DNA from 2 places in the Tindallia californiensis genome. Region 1 is predicted to be linked to the other one. Evidence: riboswitches for the same ligand, from Rfam matches in the RefSeq annotation. Region 1 holds a riboswitch; the other holds the start of a gene.

Evidence for each region. Region 1 has a riboswitch for glycine ahead of gcvT (glycine cleavage system aminomethyltransferase GcvT). Riboswitches for the same ligand answer to the same signal wherever they lie in the genome.
Region 2: another riboswitch for glycine. It lies ahead of BLV55_RS11445 (GrdX family protein); the one in region 1 lies ahead of gcvT (glycine cleavage system aminomethyltransferase GcvT).

What each region holds. Positions count from the first base shown of each region.
Region 1 is NZ_FNPV01000004.1:238,896-242,318, forward strand. It holds gene BLV55_RS07075 (ABC transporter ATP-binding protein) at 1-1,461, opposite strand, end outside; glycine riboswitch at 1,648-1,747, shown strand; glycine riboswitch at 1,751-1,847, shown strand; gene gcvT (glycine cleavage system aminomethyltransferase GcvT) at 1,956-3,068, shown strand; gene gcvH (glycine cleavage system protein GcvH) at 3,138-3,423, shown strand, end outside.
Region 2 is NZ_FNPV01000008.1:60,742-64,164, reverse strand. It holds gene BLV55_RS11455 (FAD binding domain-containing protein) at 1-541, opposite strand, end outside; glycine riboswitch at 1,015-1,117, shown strand; glycine riboswitch at 1,121-1,205, shown strand; gene BLV55_RS11445 (GrdX family protein) at 1,305-1,715, shown strand; gene BLV55_RS11440 (glycine/sarcosine/betaine reductase component B subunit) at 1,816-3,102, shown strand; gene grdB (glycine reductase complex selenoprotein B) at 3,188-3,423, shown strand, end outside.

The sequences.
Region 1 (3,423 bases):
TACTTCTGGTTTTTTTAGCAATACTCTGGCTAAAGCTAACCGTTGAGCCTGACCACCGGAAAGGAACACTCCTCTTTCGCCGATCTGGCTTTTATAACCAGAGGGCAAGGACTGAATAAAAGAATCCAGTTGTGCTTCCTTGGCAGCTTGCTGTACTTCTTGAAAAGTAGCTGTTGGTGAACCTAAGCGCAGGTTGTCTTCAATGCTTCCGTTAAATAAAAAAGGATCTTGCATCACAAAACCTATTTTTGTCCGTAAGCTGCTAAGGGAATAATGAGAAATAGGAATATCGTCGATGAATAGGGTGCCCTTTGTAGGCTGATAGAATCGCATCAGCAAGTGGACTAAGGTCGTTTTGCCAGCACCGGAAGGGCCTATCAAAGCGATAGATTCGCCAGGAAAAATTTGTAGATTGATATCAGATAAAACCAGTTGATCCTTGTAAGCAAACGAAATATGGTTAAGGACTATGGATTGTTGAATGGTTTTGAAATTTCGGGCATTCGGAATATCGGTTAGTGAATCCTTTTGATTGAGAAGGTCGAAGATTCTGCTGGCGGCCGCGTCACTCTGGCTAAACAAATTGAGAAGAAATCCGGTTTGGCGGATGGGGCGACGCAACATATTGATGTAAGCCAAAAAAGCGACGAGAGTTCCGGTACTGATCTGACCCATGGAGGCTAACCAACCTCCCATTAACAATACAATACCTGTAAAAAAGCCAATCAAAGTTTCGGCATAAGGCATCCAAAAGGCACTGATCTTGTTGGCTGCTAAGGTATGGTTAAGCACTTTTTCGTTTTCCTCTGTAAACTGGCTATGCTGATAGCCTTCATTTCCAAAACTTTTAATAACCTCAATTCCCGATAGATTTTCCTGAGCCTGAGAAGATAAGATGCCAGTATGTTTTCGTATCTTTTGAAAAGCAGGACGGACTCTACGGGCATAAACAAACATGGCGTGGGTCATAGGAGGGATCAAAAATAAAAAAAGGATGCCCATTAGATAATTCCAATAAAGCAAGGTAATGAAGATCCAAATGAGAATCAGCGCATTTGTGAACACTTTCAGCAAGCCAAAGCTGATAAAGCGGTTTAAAGTGTCCGCATCTGAAACAATTCGTGACATTAAGTCTCCTGTCCTGGTTTTATCATAAAAAGAAAAAGACAGCTGGTTTATATGATGGAAAACTTGGTTTCTTATGGAGTAAATGATCTTTTGGCCGATGTACTCACTGAATACTTGCTGAATAAAACTTAGAATACCTTCTGTAAGGGATACCAAAAGAATTCCAAAAGCAAGCCAAGGCAACCAATTGGCATTGCCACTGGGCAGCACTTCGTCAATAGCGTATTGCATTATCCAGGGAGGTACGGTGGTTAAAAATGAAATGATCATCAAAAGAAAAAAGATAATCATTAACGGCCAACGGTAAGGCTTAAGAAAGGGTAGCAGTTTCATAGAAAACTTCTCCTGACTAAAAATAAAATAGGGATGATGATTATTGATTATACACTCAGTTAAGGGAAATGACAAAATCAATTTAGAGAAAGAATTCTAAATTATTTAAGAATAAACATTGAAATAAAGTCTTAACCGAGATACAATGAAATTGATTAAAGAAATGTTAAAAACATATATATTCGGATGAGGATAGCGAGAGAGTCCGTTAAGGAGCCGAAGGAGCAATATGTAGAGCTGGGATTTCTACATAGAAACTTTCAGGAAAAAGGATCGCTATAGGACGAAACTCTGGAAAGATCCGCAAGGACGCCGAAGGTGCAATGCAGCCAGGTGTTTCAAAAATAAATAACCTGGAAGCAGAATCTCTCAGGCTTACGACAGAGGGCATGCAATTATCAATCCTTATTGGTACTTGTGTGTCTTTTTGATGTGAGATAAGCAAAATGTTGGGTAGTTATAACAAGGAGGCTAGCAAAGGAAGGAGGAGCAATATGACAGAAGAAAAACGAACACCACTTTATCAGTGGCATGATGCCAATGGAGGTAAAATGGTGGAGTATGCAGGATGGCAGATGCCTGTTCAGTATGAAGGGCTGATGTCAGAACACCACGCCGTCAGACAAAAGGCAGGTATGTTTGATGTATCCCACATGGGAGAAGTAAGGGTGAAAGGAAAGGAAGCCCTGTCCTTTATTCAGCATTTGCTAACAAATGACTTCTCTTCGATGAAAGATGGTGAAATACTGTATACCTTTATGTGCTATCCCGAAGGTGGGGTAGTGGATGATTTGCTCGTATATCGATTTGCTCAGGATGAGTATCTGCTTGTTATTAATGCTGGGAATGTTCAAAAGGATCTGGATTGGATCAATGAGAAAGCTCAAAAATTCGAAGTGGATGTTATTGATGAATCAGATAGGACAGCAGAACTTGCTATCCAGGGGCCGCTGGCAGAGGAAATTACTCAAAGGGTTACGGACCAGAACCTATCTGAAATTAAATTTTTCAACTTTAAGGATCATGTAACAATTGCTGGTGTTAAGTGTCTTATCTCCAGAACTGGTTATACCGGCGAAGATGGTTTTGAAATATATACAAAATGGGATGAGTTAGAAACCGTATGGAAAGCTTTGATGAAGGCTGGTGAGGACGAAGGTATCCAACCTGCAGGGCTAGGTTGTAGAGATACATTGCGCTTTGAGGCAGGACTTCCGTTGTATGGGCATGAAATATCGAAAGATATTTCACCAGTTGAAGCAGGATATGGTTTTTTTGTTAAGTTAAAGAAAGATGATTTTATTGGATTAGAAGCTCTTAAAAAACAAAAGGAAGCAGGGATTCCCAGAAAGCTAGTAGGCTTTGAAATGCTTGGCAAAGGGATTCCGAGAAGTGAATATGATGTTTTATTAGAAGGTGAAAAGATAGGATTTGTGACAACGGGTTATGTATCACCAACATTAAATAAAAACGTTGGTTTGGCGTTAGTAGATCGAAAAACCATAGAAGGACAAGAACAAATAACGATTCAAATACGAAAAAAACAGGTGGAAGCAAAATTAATACCGACCCCTTTTTACAGAAAGAATACAAAATCTAAAGGTTAATTGGAATGGCGAAAGAACTAACTAGAGTTTCATGTAATGATTATAAATGAATATAAGGGAGGAATAACAATGAGAGAAATGGAAAAGTTATTATTTACCAGTGAGCATGAATGGGTGGATGTTCAGGGAGACGAAATGTATATGGGCATTACAGACTTTGCATCCAAAGCCTTAGGAGACATTGTATTTGTTGAATTACCAGAAGTTGATGAAACATATGTAAAAGGCGATGCTTTTGGTGTCATCGAATCAGTTAAAGCGGCTGCAGATATGTATATACCAGTAGATGGAACTGTTTTAGAGATCAATACAGAGTTAGAGGATGACCCTGGTCAGATTAATCAGGATCCGTTAG
Region 2 (3,423 bases), on a different contig from region 1:
CACTCATATCTCCTGGTTCCACATCCGGAAGAGATACACCTAAAACAATTTCATTATCTTTTAATGCTGTTTTTTTAACTCCTGTAAAGAAATTTTCCAGTGCTAACTCTCTTTTTCCATTAGGTCCTTCAATATGAACCGTTGCCTGATAAGTGAGAAGAGGGGATGAAAGATCTGCTCCAGGCGATGCATTGCAAATATTGCCCACAAGGGTTGCTCTGTTTCTCAATTGATAGGAAGCTAAAGAGCCTGCAGCTTGTGAAAGTGCAGGATATTTTTCAATCACAGTATCAGACTCAGCTAATTCATTGACTAATACAGTGGCTCCGATATAAAGACCTTCACCATTTTTATAGTCAAATCGATGAAGTTCTTCAATTCCTTTGACATCTAAAATGTTATCCACCATCTCTACGTTCCTTCGAAGCGATATCATAAGATCTGTACCGCCGGCCAAGATTTTAGTCCCCGGATTAGCTGATAAAAAATCGATGGCTTCTTGCGTTGTCTGGGGTTTTGAATAATTGAACTTACTTATCATTAAAAAACCTCCTTTTAATATTACGTTGCATTCATCTTCTGACACTGCTATTTTTCGATTGCTTACATCTTAATTTTACCATTATTTCACAATACTCTAAAGAAAATGACATTAGTGCTTTTACACAAAATTATGAGCGTTTTTTCCTTACTAATTGTAATGTGTTGATTGGAAGGTTCAAAACAGGCGCCTTTAGGCTTCTTGTTTTTCAAAAAAGAGGATGCTTATGTCCAAGCATTGGTAGTCATGGCAGAGATCCAGACAAGATCGCAGCAGAAACTAAGCATCCTGTTTGTGATTACTGATATTCGGTTGGAAGAGCGACAAAGCTTGCCTGGGGCTGAATAGCGCACTTTGAAATTTTGTTAATTTATTATCAAAAAAAGATTGATTTTTATAGGAAAACGTTATACAATGATTACAAAGATCGATGTCAGTGTGAAACTTTCTTGATAACTTCATAAAAATACTGGATGATGTATGTGGGAGAGAGTCCGATGATGGGCCGCCGAAGGTAAAAGCTAACCGCCGAACAGCGTTAGTGAATTTCTCAGGCAAAAAGACCGCATGCGGACAGATCTCTGGAAAGCGAAAGCACCGAAGGAGCAAGTCTTGTTGAAGATTGCTGATCAACAGGGAGAAACTCTCAGGTACCAATACAGAGCAAACAGGACAGTGTCTTGTTTGCTCTTTTTGTTTTTTCGAACTGGTGATCATGAATCGTTTCACGTGAATGAAATAATTTATCCCTGGCGGTGATAGGATGGTAGTAACTAATAATCCAATGGTGAAAAAAGAGTTGGAGGGAAGTCTGATACCCCTACTTTGGGTAGAAGGAGATTACGAAGCTGTGTTGCGAAAAGTACGGGATCTGGTTCATACCGGTCATCAGATCATATCCCATCCCCTGGTAGGCAGCATTAAGCCCTATGAAACTCCTTATCGCACCGTGGTAATATCTGACTGGGCTGATTCGCTTCATATGACGTCATTACAAACCTTGGAACAGGTCTTTTCCTTACTGAACTCCTTTAAGGGGAAGGACGGGAAATTAAATTCATTGCGGACCTATCGAGATGAAGATTTACCGGATCTCCAACTGATAGATCTGGATTTAATAAAGCCGGTGATGGATCGGGGAAGCAAAGAAAAACAGGATGAGATTAGAGAGTAAAGAATAGAGGGAAAGCATCAGACTAAAAAAGCAAAAATGTTTTATCAGATAGCATTGTATGTAATTTGTAGAAGGAAGAGAAAAGAAAGGAGAGAAAAAAATGAAGCTGGAGTTAGGAAAAATCTTTATCGAAGACGTTCAGTTTGGGGATAAAACCCATGTGGACGGGCGCATTCTGGTCGTTGACCACAGAGAGTTACTGGAGGCTATTGGAGGCGAAGAACACCTATGGAAAATGCGGGTAGACTTAGCTCATCCAGGCGAATCTGTACGTATTACTCCGGTAAAAGACGTGATTGAGCCAAGGGTTAAAGTAAAAGGACATGGCTCTATCTTTCCTGGCATGTTAGGGAAGGTACACACTGTAGGTAATGGACGAACCCATGCGATGAAAAATGTAGCGGTGGTGACAGCTGGTAAGGTAGTTGGTTTCCAGGAAGGCATTATTGATATGTCTGGACCTGGAGCAGAATACACACCTTTCTCAAAAACCCATAATATTGTTATTACAGCAGAGCCAAAACCAGGTATTAAAGCCCACGAACATGAAGCTGCTTTAAGAACCATTGGCTTGAAAGCAGCCGCTTTTATAGGTGAAGTGATCAAAAATATAGAACCAGATGAAGTGAAAACTTATGAAACACTGGCACCTAGAGAAGCAGCCGAACTACATCCGGACCTGCCTCGGGTTGGTTATGTATATATGTTGCAAACTCAAGGACTACTGCATGATACCTATGTTTACGGCGTGGATGCAAAAAAGCTGGTTCCAACCGTAATGTATCCAACAGAAATTATGGATGGTGCCATTGTTAGTGGAAACTGCGTATCTGCTTGCGATAAAAACCCAACCTATGTGCATTTGAATAACCCGGTAATCGAAGACTTATACGAAGAGCACGGAAAAACAATAAACTTTCTGGGAGTTATTATCACCAACGAAAATGTTACCTTGGCTGATAAAGAGCGTTCTTCCAACTGGACCGCAAAACTATGTGAATTTATGGGGCTGGACGGAGCCATTGTTACTCAAGAAGGTTTCGGAAATCCAGATACTGACTTAATTATGAACTGCCGAAAAATTGAAGAAAAAGGCATTAAAACGGTTATTGTAACAGATGAATATGCCGGTCGGGACGGAGCTAGTCAATCTTTAGCAGATGCTGACCCGAAAGCCAACGCCGTTGTTACAAATGGAAATGCCAACGAAACCATTGTACTGCCAGATATGAACCGACTGATCGGAACGACCGCTTACGTTGATTCTATTGCAGGTGGCTTTGATGGAAGTTTAAGAGACGACGGTTCCATTGAAGTAGAAATTCAGGCGATTACAGGAGCCACCAATGAATTAGGATTTGGACACCTGTCAGCCGCTGCCTATTAAAGAAAATCATAAGCTAAAGAATAGCTAAAGGATAAAAAATCTGCAGGAATAAATACCTGAGGTAAAAAAAGAAAGGAAGGTTGAAATGGCTAAAAAGCGAATTGTTCATTATGTGAATCAATTCTTTGCTGGAATTGGTGGCGAAGAAAAAGCAGATATTCCACCAGAGCTGAGAGAAGGCGTAGTAGGGCCTGGGATGGCATTTAACACAGCTTTTGGAGAGGATGCAGAAATTGTAGCGACCATTATATGTGGAGATTCTTACTTTAATGAGAATCCAGAAACATCAAAGCAAAAAATACTGGAAATGATTAAGCCTTA